Regions from separate parts of the Lysobacter sp. OAE881 genome, predicted to be linked through region 2. Evidence: predicted binding sites of a transcription regulator. Region 2 holds the regulator's gene; the other holds the start of a gene.
The links. Region 2 encodes FliA, which starts transcription of late flagellar genes. Its sites were predicted from a motif close to TAAAGTTTNNCNNNCNNNGGCCGATAA; they were not measured.
Positions count from the first base shown of each region.

Region 1: a site for FliA is predicted at 3,139-3,165, ahead of motA (flagellar motor stator protein MotA). Genes of this name have one in related genera too.

Region 1 is NZ_JBEPOG010000001.1:820,232-828,737, reverse strand. It holds gene ABIE51_RS03735 (dodecin) at 383-592, opposite strand; gene ABIE51_RS03730 (hypothetical protein) at 720-1,208, opposite strand; gene motB (flagellar motor protein MotB) at 1,281-2,258, opposite strand; gene motA (flagellar motor stator protein MotA) at 2,260-3,114, opposite strand; gene ABIE51_RS03715 (aldose epimerase family protein) at 3,228-4,040, opposite strand; gene ABIE51_RS03710 (glycoside hydrolase family 43 protein) at 4,030-5,046, opposite strand; gene ABIE51_RS03705 (MFS transporter) at 5,061-6,542, opposite strand; gene ABIE51_RS03700 (TonB-dependent receptor) at 6,662-8,506, opposite strand, start outside.
Region 2 is NZ_JBEPOG010000001.1:3,665,369-3,673,874, forward strand. It holds gene ABIE51_RS16855 (AAA family ATPase) at 1-467, shown strand, start outside; gene ABIE51_RS16860 (MinD/ParA family protein) at 451-1,353, shown strand; gene ABIE51_RS16865 (RNA polymerase sigma factor FliA) at 1,350-2,117, shown strand; gene cheY (chemotaxis response regulator CheY) at 2,304-2,696, shown strand; gene ABIE51_RS16875 (protein phosphatase CheZ) at 2,693-3,325, shown strand; gene ABIE51_RS16880 (chemotaxis protein CheA) at 3,455-5,212, shown strand; gene ABIE51_RS16885 (flagellar motor protein) at 5,373-6,113, shown strand; gene motD (flagellar motor protein MotD) at 6,130-7,209, shown strand; gene ABIE51_RS16895 (ParA family protein) at 7,209-7,988, shown strand; gene ABIE51_RS16900 (chemotaxis protein CheW) at 8,112-8,506, shown strand, end outside.

The DNA.
Region 1 (8,506 bases), 2.8 Mb from region 2:
GAGGGGTTGGGGGTGAGAGAAGCGGCGCCGCGGTGCCCATGCGCTGCGGGCCTGGGTCCCGGCTTTCGCCGGGATGACGGTTCAGCCCCTCTCCCTGCGGGAGAGGGGTTGGGGTGAGGGGTAACGAAGCGATACGGGCGAACGACCGGGTCCGTACAGCGCTGCGCATTGCTTCCCATCGCGACGGATCCTCGATGCTTGATCGAGAACCTCAACCCTGCTCGCGCGAATCCACATGGATTCCAGCTTTCGCTGGAATGACGGTTTAGCCCCTCTCCCACCGGGAGAGGGGTTGGGGTGAGGGTCGGTAGAGCATCAACGCTCGCACTCGCGATGCTGTTCACGAAGAGGCCTCAGAGCAACAGAAGCCCAAGCGCGCCCCTCACTCCTCCAGCGTGAACCCCACCTTGATCGTCACCTGCCAGTGGGCGACCTTTCCGTCCTCGACGTGGCCGCGGACGTCCTGCACGCAGAACCACTTGATGTTGCGCACCGTCTCCGACGCGCGCTCGATCGCGCGACGGATCGCATCGTCGGTGCTGGTCTTCGACGAGCCGGTCAGCTCGAGGTGCTTGTAGACGTGTTCGCTCATGGTCGCTCTCCGGGTGGGGGTTCGGACGGACTACGCGGATGCCTGCAGCGCGCCTGGCGCGCGCCGCCCGATCATAGTCCCTGCCCGCCCCCGCGCCCGTGATGCGCGCCGGTCGCCGACGAACGCGCTAGAGGCAATCCGCGCCGCCTTTCAGGCAGGCGGCATTGCGATCGCCCAGCGCCTTGGCGTCGGCTTCGCGACGCGCGCGGCGTTCGGCGGCGGTCATGCAGACAGTCTCCGTTCGGTTGCTGCCGACCTTCCGCGTGCGCTCGCACACCAGCTTCTCTTCCGGCGCGCGGTTGACGATGGCGGAGATGGATTCGAGCGAGTTGAACACGAGGATGCGATCGGCCTCGGGCAGCTCCGTGATCGCGCTGCGGTCGCGCAGCAAGGTGAAGACCTTGTCCTGCTCGCGCAGCAGCGTGGCGCGCTCGGTGGCGGGCATGTCCTTGTACCGGCCGCTGCGCTGTTCCACCTCGACGCGGAGCTGCCGCTGCTGGTCGAGGATCGCCGTGGCATCCATGTTCGGATGGATTTCGTTGGCTGCGGCCGGCACGGCGGCGGAGATCGCCAGCGCCAGCGTGAAGACGGCCTGCCTTGCGAAGTACCTGAGCATTCCCTGTTCCCCGGTCGAAAGTCTGCCGACCGTACCGGCAAGGCGAGGCACCGTCCAGTGCAAACCGGGGCGTCAGCCGTGCCCGTGTTCCGCTTCGTCCGGCGCACCTGCGACCCGGTTGGGCCCCACTTCCGGCAGCGCGCCCGGCGCTGGTGCGCCGCTGCCGGGCAGGCTGTCGGCCGGCGTCATGACGTCGGCTTCCGGGTTCTGCACGACGATGCTGATGCGACGGTTCAACGGCGAGCGTGGATCGCGCTTGTCGAACGGCACCGACGCCGCCAGTCCGACCACGCGCGAGATGCGGTCTTCTTCCAGCCCGCCTTCGACGAGCGCGCGACGCGCGGCGTTGGCGCGTTCGGCGGACAGTTCCCAGTTCCCGTAGCCGCCCGCCGAGTGGTACGGCACCTCGTCGGTGTGGCCGCTAAGCGCGATGCGGTGGTGGGCATCGTTGAGCAGGCCGCCCATCTCGCCGAGCAGCGCGTGCGCGTAGTCCTTCAGGCGCGCACTCGCGTTGTCGAACATCGGCCGGTTCTGCTTGTCGACGATCTGGATGCGCAGGCCTTCCGGCGTGAGGTCGATCAACAGCTGGTCCTTGAACGGCGCCAATGCCTGGCTGCGTTCGACCGCCTCTTCCAGCGTCCGCTTGAGCGCGTCGAGTCGGCGCTTTTCTTCCTCGCGCGCGATGTCCCGGGCCTGCTGCGGCGAGAGCTTCATCGGCTCGCGTGCGCCGAACTCCGCGCCATGCCCGCCCGCGACGGCGACCGCGCTGGTGGTGGGGATCAGGCGGTCCGCGGCGCCGCCGGGACCGTTCGCGCCCGGCGCGGGCTTGAGCGACTTGCCGACCACGGCGCTGGGGTTCTTGAAGTATTCGGAAATCGCGGCGCGCTGCTGCTTGTCGGTGATGCCGACGATCCACATCACCAGGAAGAACGCCATCATCGCGGTCACGAAGTCCGCGTAGGCGACCTTCCACGCGCCGCCGTGATGCCCGCCGGCCACGCGCTTGATCGGCCGGAGGATGATGACCGGCCGTTCGCGATTGGCGGCCATGTCAGCGCTTGCCGCGCAGGTGCGCGTCCAGGTCGGCGAAGGCCGGGCGCATGTCGGAGAACAGCAGCTTGCGCGCGAATTCCACGGCCACGCTCGGCGCGTAACCGCGCACGCTCGACACCAACGCCATCTTGATGACCTCGAACGCCTTGGCCTCTTCCTGCGCGTGGTGGTGCATCGCCGCCGCGAGCGGGCCCACGAAGCCGTAACCCAGCAGGATGCCGAGGAAGGTGCCGACGAGCGCGGCTGCGACGTGGTGACCGATCTCGGACGCTTCGCCGCCGATGGACGCCATCGTGATCACGATGCCCAGCACCGCCGCGACGATGCCGAAGCCCGGCAGCGAGTCGGCCAGCACCTGCAGCGCGTGCGCGGGCTCGCCCGCTTCCTTCGAATGCGTTTCCAGCTCGATGTCGAGCACCTGTTCGAGCTCGTGCGCCTCGAAATTGCCGCTGACCATCAGGCGCAGGCAGTCGGTGGTGAATTCCATCAGCGGCTTGTCGGCGAGCAGCTTCGGGTACTTCTGGAACAGCTCGCTCGTCTGCGGTTCGTCCACGTCGCGCTCGATCGCCATCATGCCTTCGCGACGCGCCTTCATCAGCACGTCGTAGAGCATGGCGAGGATGTCGACGTAGTCCGACTTCTTGTAATGCGAGCCCTTGAGCAGGCGCGGAATGCCGCCCACGCACGCCTTGACGACCTTCAGCGGATTGGCGACGAGGAACGCGCCCGCCGCGGCGCCGCCGATGATGAGCAACTCATAGGGCTGCCACAACGCGCCCAGCTGGCCGTGCGACAGCACGAAACCGCCCAGCACGCTGCCGATTACGACGATGAAACCGATGATGATGAACATGAGCCGCCCCAGGACACGATTGGGTTAACGGCGCTGTCCGGGGAACATTGAGGTCCGTATCGATCGCCCTTGCGCATGCGCGAGGGCGGTCACAGTCGTTCATCGAAGCGGCGTCACCACGCCAGCCGGAACCAGCGCTCCAGCGTCTGCCCCGGCGCCAGTACGCGCGGTTCGAGGTTGAAGGCATCCGGCGGGCCGCTCTGCGGCTCCACGCACGTCGTTCGCTCGGGCATGTCGAACACGACCCAGTGCGCGCAATCGGAGGTCAGCGTGACGCGCTGTGCGCCACGATGCAGCATGACCGGCGCGTCGTTCATGAAGCAGTCGTCCCACGGGCCGGGCGGCGGCGGCGCAAGCGGACGCGTCGCCATGCCGTCGTCGTCGCGCGGATACCACGCGGTCGGGGCGAACTCGATGCGGTCGGGCTTGAGGAACCACGGATGCCAGCCCAGTTCCGCCGGCATCGCGCGTTCGCCGGCGGTGGCCGACAGGGTCATGCGCAGGCCGCGTGCTTCGAGCTCGATGCGTTGCCGTGCGATGCCGCCGAACGGCCAGCGCTCATCCGCCGGCAGCGCCAGCGACAACCCGACGTGGTGCGGCGATTGCGAATCGACCTGCCACGGCAGCGCGAAGCCGGCGCCGTGGATCGCGTGCACGCCGAGGTTCGCCGGCAACCGGTGCGACGTGCCTTCGAACGCGAATTCGCCGCGACGCACGCGCCCCGCCCACGGCACCATGGGATACGAACCCCAGCCGATCGTCGCGTCGTTGTCGTGGCTGAAACCCGCGAGTTGACCGATGCCGTCGACGCGGATCTGCGCGATGCGCCCGCCGGCCTGCGGCGCGACGTCGACCGACATCGCGCCATGCGTGAGCGTCACCAGCGGGCCCGGTTCGAGCCGCGCCGTCGCGGCGTCACGCGCCATACGGGTCGATGGTGACGATGCGGCCGTTCGCGTCGTGCTGCAGCGACGCGACCTTGATCGAACGCAGGTGCGTCACGCCGCCCGACAGGATGCTGTCGTGATAGAACAGGAACCACTGTCCATCGAACTCGACGATGGAGTGATGCGTGGTCCAGCCCACGACCGGCGTCAGGATCGGCCCCTGGTAGGTAAACGGTCCGTACGGGCTGTCGCCGACCGCATAGCACAGCAGGTGCGTGTTGCCGGTCGAATACGAGAAGTAGTACTTCCCGCCGAACCGGTGCAGCCAAGACGCCTCGAAGAAACGGCGCTCGTGGTCGCCAGCCTTCAGCGGTTCGCCGTTTTCGTCGAGGATCACGACCTCGCGCGGCGCTTCGGCGAACTCCAGCATGTCGCCGCGCAGGCGCGCGACCTTCGGGCCGAGCGCGGCCTCGTCGTCGCCCGGCTCGGCGTGCGCCTCGTCGCGCACGTTGTCGCGGTACTTCTGCAGCTGGCCGCCCCAGAGGCCGCCGAAGTACATGTAGCTTTCGCCGTCCTCGTCGGTGAACACCGCCGGATCGATCGAATAACTGCCGGCGATGGCCTCGGGCTGCGGAACGAACGGACCTTCCGGGCGATCGCCGACGGCGACGCCGATCTGGAACACGCCATCGGCGCGCTTGGCCGGGAAATACAGGTAGTACTTCCCGTCCTTCGTCGCCGCGTCCGGCGCCCACATCTGGCGCTGCGCCCACTTCACGTCGCGCACGTGCAGCGCGACGCCGCAGTCCACGGCCTCGCCGTCGGGCGAGTCCATGCGCAGGACGTGATAGTCCTCCATGCCGAAGTGCGAGCCTTCATCGTCGAACGGAATGCCGGCGTCGATGTCGTGCGAGGGGTAGACGTACAGCTTGCCTTCGAACACGTGCGCGGACGGATCGGCGGTGTAGATGTGCGTGACCAGCGGCTGCGAGATCGCCTTGGCGGCGATGGCGCCGAGGTCCTGGTTCTGGGAGAGGTCGGACATGGGGAATCTCCGGATCAGGCCGAGGCGGTTTGCAGGCGGCGGGCGGTGAGTTCCTGTTCGATGCGCGATTCCATCGGCTTGTTGATCTCGTACAGGAACAGCAGCACCACGCACAGCAGGAACGGAATCGATGCGTACAGGCTCACCGCCAGGCGGATGCCGTCGACGGTCTGCGGCGACTGCATCGCGGCATCGGCGTTGTAACCGTAGTACGCGAGGATGCCGGCGACGGATGCGCCGCCGACGCTCAGACCGATCTTCAGCCCGCACAGCATCGCCGAGAAGATGATCGCGGTGGCGCGGCGGTGGTTCTTCCATTCGGAGTAATCCGCGACGTCGGCGATCATCGCCCACAGCAGCGGAATGGTGATGCCGTAGAAGAAGCCGTGCAGGATCTGCGCGCCGAACACCACCCACGTGGCCTGCGGCGGGAAGAGCAGGAACACCAGCATGAACAGCGTGGACACCAGCAGCGCGCCGCCGAACACGTCGCGCTTGCCCAAACGGTCGGCGAGCTTCTTCGAGAAGCCGATGCCGAGGATCATGAAGATGATGCCGCCGGCGTTGAACAGGCTCAGCGCGGACGTCGGCGCGTCCTTCGGCCACTGGAACTCCGTCAGGCCCATGCCGGTGAGCACCGAGTTGAGTCCCGCGATGAAGCCGTTGAAGCCGACTTCGTCGAGGAACCCCGCCAGGTGCGGCTCGCTCAGGTAGTACTTGAAGTAGTACACGTACATGCCGCCCTTCAGCGCGAGCGTCACGAACACCAGGATCGTGAGCATCAGCATCACCACCCACGGGCGGTTGCGCGCCAGGTCCGACAGGTCCTGCTTCACGCTCGACTTCTGCTCCGGCGCGGGGACGATGCGCTCTTTCGTCGTGAAGAAGGTGATCAGGAAGAACACCGTGCCGACGATGGCGAACAGCATCATCGTGTTGTGGAAGCCGCGCACCTTGTCGCCGTCGCCGAGGATCAGCACCAGCGGCAGCAGCAGCGCCTGGATGATGAACTGCGCGACCATCACCGCGACGAAGCGGTACGCCGACAGGCTGTTGCGCTGCGCCATCGAGCCGGTGAGCACGCCGCTCAGGGCCGAGTACGGCAGGTTGTTGGCCGCGTAGATCATCACCAGCAGCGTGTAGGTGCCCATCGCGTAGGCGACCTTCGCGCCGGGCGCGAGATCGGGCGTGCTGAAGGCCAGCAGCGAGAACACGCCGAAGGGAATCGCCGTCCACAGGATCCACGGACGGAACTTGCCCCAGCGCGTGTTGGTGCGGTCGGCGGCGATGCCCACGATCGGCGTGAACACGAACGCGCCGAGGATGCCGCCGATGAAGATGATGGTGGCCGCCGTGGCCGCCGGGATGCGGTACACGTCGGTGTAGAAGAACGCCAGGAACGTCACCAGCGTCTGGAAGATGAGGTTCGCGGCGAGGTCGCCGAGGCTGTAGCCGATCTTTTCGGTGACCGACAACGGTTCGGAAGTGCTGTTCATGATCACCTGTCGTGTGCGCTGTGCCGCCGCTTCATATACACCACGGCCCGCCCGGTGCGCTGCACTGGACGGGCCGCGTTTTCCCCTCTCCCCCGCGGGCGCGGGGGAGGTTTACCGCATCAGAACGTGCCGCGGACGCCGACCGTGTACGTGGTGCCGAAATCGTACATGTCGTTGACCGCGTTCTCGAAGGCGAAGAAGGAACGGCGCTCCTCGCCCAGGATGTTGGTCACGTTGAAGAAGATCTGCGGCTTGGACTTCACGTTGACCAGCGTGTAGCTGCTGGACAGGTCGAGCTGGCCGCGATCCTCGCCGTACAGCTGCGCGAACGGAATGCCCTGCTGGTTGGAACCGCTGGCGGCGGAGCCTTCCTGCCAGTTGTACGACAGGCGCGCCTGGGCGACGTCGTTCTCCCAGTAGATGGTCGCGTTCCACAGGCTCGGCGACAGGCCGTAGACGTTGCTCGACAGCGCGGCCGCATCCTTGCCGATGGTGGAGATATCGATCTTCGAGTAGTTGGCCATGAAGCCCAGGCCGTCGAGCACGATGCTCAGCGGCTGCACCCAGATCGCTTCCCAGCCGTTGATCTCCAGCTCGGCGTCGGCGTTGACCTGCTGCTGCACGTTGACCGTCGCCACGTTCGGGCCGCCGCGCGAGTTGATCGCCTGCTGCTGCGCATCGACCAGGCTTTCGAACGGAATGCCGAGGTCGGTGAACGGACGGGTGACCACGCCCTGGTAGGTGTAGCCCTTGATGCGCTTGTTGAACAGCGTCAGGCCGACGAAGCCTTCACCGCCGGTGTACCACTCGCCGCCGATGTCGAAGTTGGTCGAGGTGTACGGGGTCAGGTCCGGGTTGCCCTGCGTGGCGACCTGCGCGGAGATGTCGCTGAAGGTCGTCGCCGGCAGCATCGAGCTCGGGTTCGGACGCGTCATCGTGCGCGAGGCCGAGGTGCGCAGCACCACGTCTTCGGCCACGTCCCACGCCGCGCTGAACGACGGCAGCCATTCGTTGTAGTCGCTGCTCAGCGTCTGCCACTGGCGCACGCCGCCGATGGTGACCGGGCCGCTGATGTCCTGGTCGGTCATCGCGTAACGCACGCCCATGTTGAAGCGCAGGTTGCGGTGCCAGATCTCCGACTCGCCGTTGACCATGATGAAGGCCGCCGTGTTGGCTTCATCGAAACCGCCCGTCGGGGCGCTGGTGTTGGCGTTGTTCGCCTCGGCCGCCGAATCGCGGTAGAAGGCGTAGTTCGTGTCGGCCATGAAGCGGTCGAAGTCGACCGTCACGAAGCCGGCCGGGCCCGGGCTGAGGTAGTTCGGAAGCGCGGAGCTCGGAACCTGCGAGAACGCGTACGGCTGCCAGTTCGTGCCCGTGTCGCCGAAGCCGACGATGGTGCGCGAGTTCTCGTCGTAGGCGATGCCCATGGTGACGTTGTTGCGGTCGTCGCCGAACTGCAGGCTGGCGTTGAGGCCGCCGGTCTCGGTCACGCGCTTCTCGTTCTGCGCCCAGACGCGGCCGCCGGTCCAGGTCCAGCCGATGTTCGGATCGTTCAGGTCCAGGCCGCTCTGCGCGGTCGGGATATCGCCGTTGTTCGTGTACTGCACGGTGGTGACCGGCGAGTTGAACAGGATGGTCGGCGACTCGCGGTACATCCAGCTGCGGCTGACGCTGGCCTGCACGTCGAGCTTGATGTCCTCGTCGAACCAGAACGTCGCGCCCGGCGTGAACTGCCAGTACTTGACGTCTTCGACGTACGGCCGGGCTTCCAGGAAGTACTGCGCGTTCTCGAACGTGGCGCTGGTGACGACGTTGTTGGCGTCCAGCTGCATGTTCGTCGGCACCATCGCGCCGTTGCGGCCGATCAGGTTGATGTCGATGCGGTCGTTGGTGCGGTGCGCCTCGGTGTACAGCACGTCGGCGTACACCTCGAGGTTCTCGTTCGGGCGCCACTGCACCGAGCC
Region 2 (8,506 bases):
ACGCGCTCGACCAGCTGGCCGACTACCCGCTGGTGCTGGTCGATACCGCCGGCCACGGCCTGCGCGACCGCGCCCTGCTCGGCCAGATCCTCTGGCTGCGCGCCGCCAAGCGCGTGCGCAGCCTGCTGGTCCTGCCCGCCAACACCAACGCCCACGACCTGGGCGAAGTGGTCCGCCGCTACCGCCCGGCCTCGCCGGAAGGCGTGGTGCTGACCAAGCTCGACGAGACCGGCCGCCTGGGTTCGCCCCTGTCGGTGCTGGTCCAGCAGGGCCTGAGCCTGGCCTACACCACCGACGGACAGGCCGTCCCGACGGACATCGCCGCCGCCGACGCAACTCGTCTGGTTTCGACCCTCGAGAAAGTGCGACGTGCTGCCGATAACCCCCTCGGGTCTCTCGAACTGACGCAACTCAAGCCCCGCCCCGTGACCCTCCCCACCGAGGACCGACATGCATTCGCCAGCTGATATCAACGCCATTCCCGCCGCCAACGGCACCGCACGCCCGCCCGTGCGCGTGATCGCCGTGGCCAGCGGCAAGGGCGGCGTCGGCAAGACCTCGGTATCGGTGAACCTCGCCATGGCGCTGGTCCACGCCGGCCAGCGCACGCTGCTGCTGGACACCGACCTGGGCCTTGCGAACGTCGACGTGATGCTCGGCCTGTCGCCGCAGTTCACGCTCGCCGACGTCTTCGCCGGCCGCTGCGAGCTGCAGGACACGCTGCTGGAAGGCCCGCGCGGCCTCTGGGTCGTGCCGGCCGCATCGGGCAAGCGCCACATGACCGAACTGCTCCCGCAGCAGCACATCGGCCTGGTGCACGCCTTCTGCCAGCTCGACCTGCCGCTGGACGCGATGGTGGTCGACAACGCCGCCGGCATCTCCGACAGCGTGCTCACCTTCTGCCAGGCCGCGCAGGACGTGATCGTGGTGGTCTGCGACGAACCGGCCTCGGTCACCGACGCCTACGCGCTGATCAAGGTGCTCAGCCGCGAGCGCGGCGTGACCCGCGTGCAGGTGCTCGCCAACCAGGTCAACAACGCCATCGAGGGCAAGCAGCTGTTCGAGAAGCTCGAACGCGTCAGCGCGCGCTTCCTCGACGTCACGCTGCATTACCTCGGCGCGGTGCCGCGCGACGAATGGCTGCGCCGCGCGATCCAGCGCCAGGAAGCCGTCGTCGAAGCCTTCCCGGGCTGCCCGTCGGCGCTGGCCTTCCGCGACATCGCGCGCCGCGCCAACAGCTGGCAGTCGCCGGTCGGCCCGCGCGGCGGCGTGGAGTTCTTCATGGAGCGCCTCGTCGCCCACGGCGCCAGCGCCGCCAGCACCAACGATCCGTTGAGGAGCGCCGTCGCATGAACGCCGCCGCCCAGCACTACAAGGCGACCCAGCGCGCGGCCGACACGGTCAACGCGACGGAAGTCGTCGAGAAGCATGGCGAACTGGTGCGCCGCATCGCGCACCACCTCGCCGCGCGACTGCCCGCCAGCGTCGAGATCGACGACCTGATCCAGGCCGGCATGCTCGGCCTGATCGACGCCGCCCGCAATTTCCAGGCCGACCAGGGCGCCGCGTTCGAGACGTACGCGTCCATCCGCATCCGCGGCGCGATGATCGACGAGATCCGCCGTGGCGACTGGGTGCCGCGCTCGGTGCATCGCCGTTATCGCGACGTCGTCGCGGCCACGCGCGAGGTCGAGCAGAGCACCGGCCGCGCCGCGACCGCGCAGGAAGTGGCCACCCGGCTCGCCGTTCCGCTCGACGAATACCACCGCATGCTCGAGGACGCCGCGCGCGGCCAGCTGATCAGCCTGGAAGCGCACGTCGACGAACACGACGGCGAACCGCACCTGGGCGGCCACGCCGGTGCGACGCCCGCGCGCGAGTTCGAACAGGTCGCCTTCAAGCAGGCGCTCGGCGCCGCCATCGGCAACCTGCCCGAGCGCGAGCAGCTGGTGCTGTCGCTGTACTACGAGCAGGAACTGAACCTTCGCGAGATCGGCGCGGTGCTCAACGTTTCCGAATCGCGCGTCTGCCAGATCCACGGCCAGGCGATGTTGCGCCTGCGTTCGCGACTGGGCGAATGGCGCGGCTCGCACAACGACGACGACGACGAGTTTTGATGGTTTTCGCCCCTCCCCCTGCGTGCAGGGGGAGGTTGGGAGGGGGTAAGCGGCGCGCCAGCGCCGGGCACAGGCACTGCACCGGATGGAGCGGCGCTGTGCACTTCACCCCTCCCCAACCCTCCCCTGCACGCAGGGGAGGGAGTTCGCCCCTCTGATTTCCACCTTCGTAACGAGCAAGCCCACATGGACAAGAACATCCGCATCCTCATCGTCGACGACTTCTCGACCATGCGCCGCATCGTCAAGAACCTGCTCAACGACCTGGGCTTCTTCAACACCGCCGAAGCCGACGACGGCATGACCGCGCTGGTGGAACTGAAGAAGGCGCCGTACGACCTGGTCGTGACCGACTGGAACATGCCGGGCATGCCGGGCATCGACCTGCTCAAGGCGATCCGCGCCGACGCGTCGCTGGCGAAGATCCCGGTGCTGATGGTCACCGCCGAAGCCAAGCGCGAGCAGATCATCGAAGCCGCGCAGGCCGGCGTGAACGGCTACGTCATCAAGCCCTTCACCGCCGCCACGCTGGAAGACAAGCTCAACAAGGTGTTCGAACGCCTGGGAGCGGCCGCGTGATCGACGCGCCCTCCTGCGAGAAGGCGCTCGGCGGTGAAGACAGGCAGGCCGTCATCGGCCGCCTGCATGCGGCGCTGTGGGCGCTGGAACACGACGACCTCGCCGGCTGGCGCAGCAACGTCGACGCGCTGATCCAGTGGCGCAGCCAGCCGCTGGTGCAGGGCCTGGCCAAGCTCGCGCGCGAGCTCGACACCGCGCTCGGCAATGGCAGCGCGAACCCGAACGCCTCGCTGCCCGAAGCCTGCGCGCGCCTCGAGCACGTCGTGCACGTGAGCGAGGACGCGAGCCACCGCACGCTCGACCTCATCCAGGAATGCGGCGTGCTGCTGGGCACGCTGCCGGATGCGTCGACCGAGGAACAGGCCGCGACCATCGCCGCGATCCGCTCGCGCATGTCGGAGATGACCGCCGCGCAGGGTTACCAGGACCTGACGGGCCAGATCATCCGCCGCGTCGTCGAACTCGTCCGCGCGGTGCACGCCGGCCTGGGCGAGATCACCGACAGCGAGGCGACGCCGATCCACCTCAACCACAACAACCGCGGCTACGGCCCGTCGGTGGCGGGCGTGGACCCGACGCCTGCGACGCAGGAAGACGCGAACGACCTGCTGTCGTCGCTGGGGCTTTGAGATGCACTCAGTGCCTTCGCTCCTGCTCGTCATTCCCGCGAAGGCGGGAATCCAGCGCCTTGCGTGCGCCGGGGCGAAGTCACTGGATTCCCGCTTCCGCGGGAATGACGTAACTGGAATGAGATCCACATGAGCGCCATCGCCAACGACATCGCCGCCGACTTCCTGATCGAAGCGCGCGAGATCCTCGACCAGCTCGGCGAGCAGATGGTCGCGCTGGAACACGCGCACACCGATCGCGACGCGCTCAACGCCGTCTTCCGCGGTTTCCACACCATCAAGGGCGGCGCGGGCTTCCTCGACTTCGGCCCGATGGTGGAGATCTGCCACGCCGTGGAGGATCGCCTCAACGTCGCGCGCGACGGCACCGTGCCGATGGATGCCGAGGCGTTCGACGGCGCGCAGCAGTCGCTGGACCTGCTGGTGGACATGCTCGCCGCCATCTCCAACGGCGAGGAACCCGAACATGCACCGCCCGCGCTGCTGAAGTCGCTGCGCGACGGCACCGGTGCCGGCGCGACGCACATGCCGACGTTGTCGCCGAAGCCGGCGAAAGCCGCGCCCGCGCACGGCGACCTCGACGCCGAATTCGACGCGATGCTCGACCAGCTGCATGGTGCTCCCGGCACGGCGCCGAAGCCGGCCGCCGCGCCGGCGCCTGCGCGACAGGCGAAGGCGCCCGCCGCGAACGCACCTGCGAAGGCCGAAGATCCCACCGTCCGCGTCGACGTGCGCCGCCTGGACGCGATGGTCGATCTCGTCGGCGAACTCGTGCTCGCGCGCAATCGCCTCAAGACCATCCGCCCGCGCCTGCGCGACGAAGACCTCGACCGCGCCGTGACCGCGCTCGACGTCGCCACTTCGCGCTTGCAGTCGGCGGTGATGATGGTGCGCATGCAGCCGGTCGGCCGCGTGTTCGCGCGCTTCCCGAAACTCGCGCGCGACGTCGCGCGGCAGGTGAAGAAGTCGGTCGAACTGGAAATCGTCGGCGCCGAGACCGAACTGGACCGCAACCTCGTCGAAGCGCTGGCCGATCCGCTGGTGCACCTGGTGCGCAACGCGATCGACCACGGCATCGAATCGCCCGAGGCACGCCGCGCTGCCGGCAAGCCCGAACAGGGCACCGTGCGCCTGTCGGCGCAGCAGGAAGGCGACCATGTTTCCATCGAGGTCAGCGACGACGGCGCCGGCATCGACCCGGAAAAGATCCGCCGCAGCGCGATCAAGAAGGGCCTGATCGATTCCGATGCGGCCGCGCGCCTGACCTCGGACGAATGCCTCAACCTCATTTTCATGGCGGGTTTTTCCACGCGAAGCGAAGTCAGCGACCTGTCCGGGCGCGGCGTCGGCATGGACGTGGTGCAGTCGAAGATCCGCGAACTGTCCGGCCAGGTGCAGATCCATTCGGAAGTCGGTCGCGGCTCGCGTTTCGCCATCCGCGTCCCGCTGACGCTGGCGATCCTGCCGACGCTGCTGATCGAACTGGAAGAAGACGTCTACGCGCTGCCGCTGGTGCGCGTGGTCGAAGTGCTCGCGCACGACCGCATCGAACCGCTGTGGGTGGACGGCCAGCGCATGCTCGACCTGCGCGACCAGCCCCTGCCGCTCATCGAGCTGCGCACCTGGCTCGGCCTTGCGCCGCAGCCCGGCGCGGCGACGACCTGCGTGGTGCTGCAGTCGGGCGATTCGCGCTTCTGCCTGACGGTCGATCGCGTGCGCGGTCGCGAGGAAGTGGTCATCAAGGCCCTGCCCCGCACGCTGCGCGGCCTGGCCGGTTATGCCGGCGCCAGCCTGGTCGGCGACGGCCGCATGGCGCTGATCCTGGATGTCGACGCGCTGCTCAGAACGGGACTGCGCGGCTCAAGTAGTGCGGGCAGGGACCGTTAAGACGAACAAGCTCCGAGCCAAGACTTATGCCGTCATCCCCGCGCAGGCGGGGATCCAGCTCGCAGGCGCTGCATGCCCTCCGTCGAGGCTGCCACGCCGGAACCATGGATTCCCGCCTTCGCGGGAATGACAGCCCAACCCTTCACGGACGTTCCCAACGATGGACAGACTCAGCCTCATAGGCATCGTACTGGCGCTGGTGGCGCTGATCGGCGGCAGCATCCTCAAGGGTGCGGGCCTGTCCGGCCTGTGGTCGCCGGCGGCGTTCGTCATCGTGATCCTGGGCACCATCGCCGCGATCCTGGTGCAGACGCCGATGGCGACGTTCAAGCGTGCGCTGAACATCGTGCGCTGGGTGTTCCGTCCGCCGGTGCAGGATCGCCCGGCGATGATCGCGCGCCTGGTCGAGTGGTCCACCGTCGCGCGCCGCCAGGGCCTGCTGGGCCTGGAGGCCGAAGTCGCCGCGCAGGACGATCCGTTCGTGCGCAAGGGCCTGCAGATGGTCGTCGACGGCGTGGAGCCGGAGCACATCCGCTCGATGCTGGAAATCGAACTGCACGGCCAGTCGCAGCGCGACCTCGCCGCGGCGAAGGTGTTCGAGGGCGCCGGCATCTATTCGCCGACGCTGGGCATCATCGGCGCGGTGCTGGGCCTGATGGCGGTGATGAAGAACCTCGCCGACCCGAGCAAGCTCGGTCACGGCATCGCCGCCGCGTTCACCGCGACGATCTACGGCATTGGCCTGGCGAACCTGATGCTGCTGCCGATGGCGGCCAAGCTGAAGGGCCTGGTGAACCAGCAGGCCGACGAGCGCGAGATGATCATCGAAGGCCTCATCGGCATCGCCCAGGGCGAGAACCCGCGCAACATCGAAGCGCGCCTCAACGGCTTCGTGGTCTGACGGAGCACGCACAGCCATGGCCGGGCGCCGCCGCCACCAGCACGAAGAACACGCCAACCACGAAGCGTGGGCCATTCCCTATGGCGACCTGATCACGCTGCTGCTGGCCTTCTTCGTGGTGATGTACGCGATCTCCTCGATCAACGAGGGCAAGTACCGCGTGCTGGCCGATGCGCTGTCCTCCGCGTTCGGCGGCCCGCCGCGCACGGTCTCGCCGATCCAGCTGGGCATGCACCAGCTGCGCGGTTCGGCGTTCGACCGGCCGTCGCTGGTGACGCCAGGTTCCAAGTCCGGCCCCTCCTCGTCCACGCCCATCGCCTCGCCGCGCATGAAGCAGGTGCTGGACATGCCGACCTTCGGCGCGAGCGGGAAGGACGCCGCGCGCGAAGTGTCAGAGCGCGAATCCGCGCAGGGCGAGCAGTTGCATTCGATCGGCCGGCGCATCCAGGAAGCGCTGTCGGAACTGGTGAAGCAGAAGCTGGTTACCGTGCGCCGCAGCTACAACTTCCTGGAAGTCGAGATCCAGAGCGACATCCTCTTCGCCAGCGGCGTCGCCGCGCCCAATCCGCAGGCCGTGGACACCGTGCGCCGCATCGCCACCGTGCTGGCCGGCGAACCCAACGCGATGCGCGTGGAGGGTTACACCGACAACATGCCCATCGCGACGGCGCAGTTCCCGTCGAACTGGGAACTGTCGACCGCGCGCGCGGCGAGCATCGTGCACGTGATGTCGCAGGCCGGCATTTCGCCGAGCCGGCTCGCGGTGGTCGGTTACGGCCAGTACCAGCCGATCGCCGACAACGCTACGCCCGAAGGCCGCAACGCGAACCGCCGCGTGCTGCTGGTGATCCTCGCCAGCCCGCAGGGGCCGGATGCGATCGAAGACCGCGGCCCGGCAAACATCGCGATGGACGAGCCGGCCGACGAAGCACCGGGCGTCGATGCCGACCTCTACCCGGCGGTGAAGGCGCCCGGCGCCGCGGCGGCCGCCGCACGCGCGCACGCCGCCGGAAACGAAGGCATCGCCGCCGACACCGCACGCGCCGCCGCGGCGGCACGAACCAATTCCTCCACCACTCAACCGGGAGCGGGCTGATGCGCGCCTGGGCTATCGCCAACCAGAAGGGCGGCGTCGGCAAGACGACCACGTCGCTTTGCCTCGCACGCGGGCTTGCCACGGCGGGAAACCGCGTGCTGCTGCTCGACCTCGACCCGCACGCATCGCTGACGCGCGCCTTCGAGATCCCCGCCGATCCGCCGCCGTCCGGCACCCACGACCTGTTCGTCGGCAACGGCGTGGGCCTGCTCGAACTGGCGCGCTACACGCACGTGCCCGACCTCCAGGTCGTGGCCGCGCAGCCGGCGCTGGCGACGCTGGAACGCCGCGGCGCCACGCAGCCGGGCCTCGGCCTCGCGCTGGGTCGCGCGCTGCACACCGTGCGCGAGGTCTACGACTACGTGCTGATGGACTGCCCGCCCACGCTCGGCCTGCTGATGGTCAACGCGCTGGCAGCGGCCGATCGCCTGATCGTGCCGACGCAGACCGACCCGCTCGCGCTGCACGGCCTGGCCGACATGCTGCGCACGGCGGAGATGGTCGAGCGTTCGCGCCGTCGCCCGCTGCCGCGCCACGTGCTGCCGACGCTGTTCGACCGCCGCACGCGCACCGGCGTCGCGAGCCTGTACGAGCTGCAGGACCGCTACGGCGACCGCGTCTGGCCGTATGCCGTGCCGATGGACACGCGCCTGCGCGACGCCTCGGCGCTGGTGCAGGCCGCGCCGCCGGATGGCCGCGGCGTCGACATGTACCGCCGCGCGCTGAAGTGGCTGCTGGAGCAGGAAGCCGCCGGCGAACAGCACAAGGAAGCGGCGTGACCCCTCACCGTCGTTCCCGCGCAGGCGGGAACCCATGGCCGTCCGCTGGCATGCGATTCGCAGGGCAACGTCCATGGCTCCCCGCCCGCGCGGGGACGACGCGCTCTTTGCTGGACATCTGACATGAACCACCCCGCCCTCGACGCCTACCTCGACGAACTGCTCGACCTCAACGTCGACGCGGTCGCGCCCGCGCCCGTCGCGGCGAACGCGCCGGTGATGGCGGCGGTCGATGAGCCCGCTCTGGATCCGGTCGATGCCGACATTCCGGCACCGGTCGCGCTGCCGCCCGGCATCGATGCGAACCTGCTGGCGGAGCTGGATTCGGATCCGCTGTTCGCGGCGCCAGCACCCCAAACGTCCGCGGTGCCGCTCATCGACGCGGGCCTGCTCGCCGAGCTCGACAACGACCCCCTGTTCGCCGCGCTGCCACCCGCGGTCGCGAACGACGTCGCGCCCGCGATGCCGCAGATCGATCCGGGCCTGCTGGCCGAACTGGATTCCGATCCGCTGTTCGC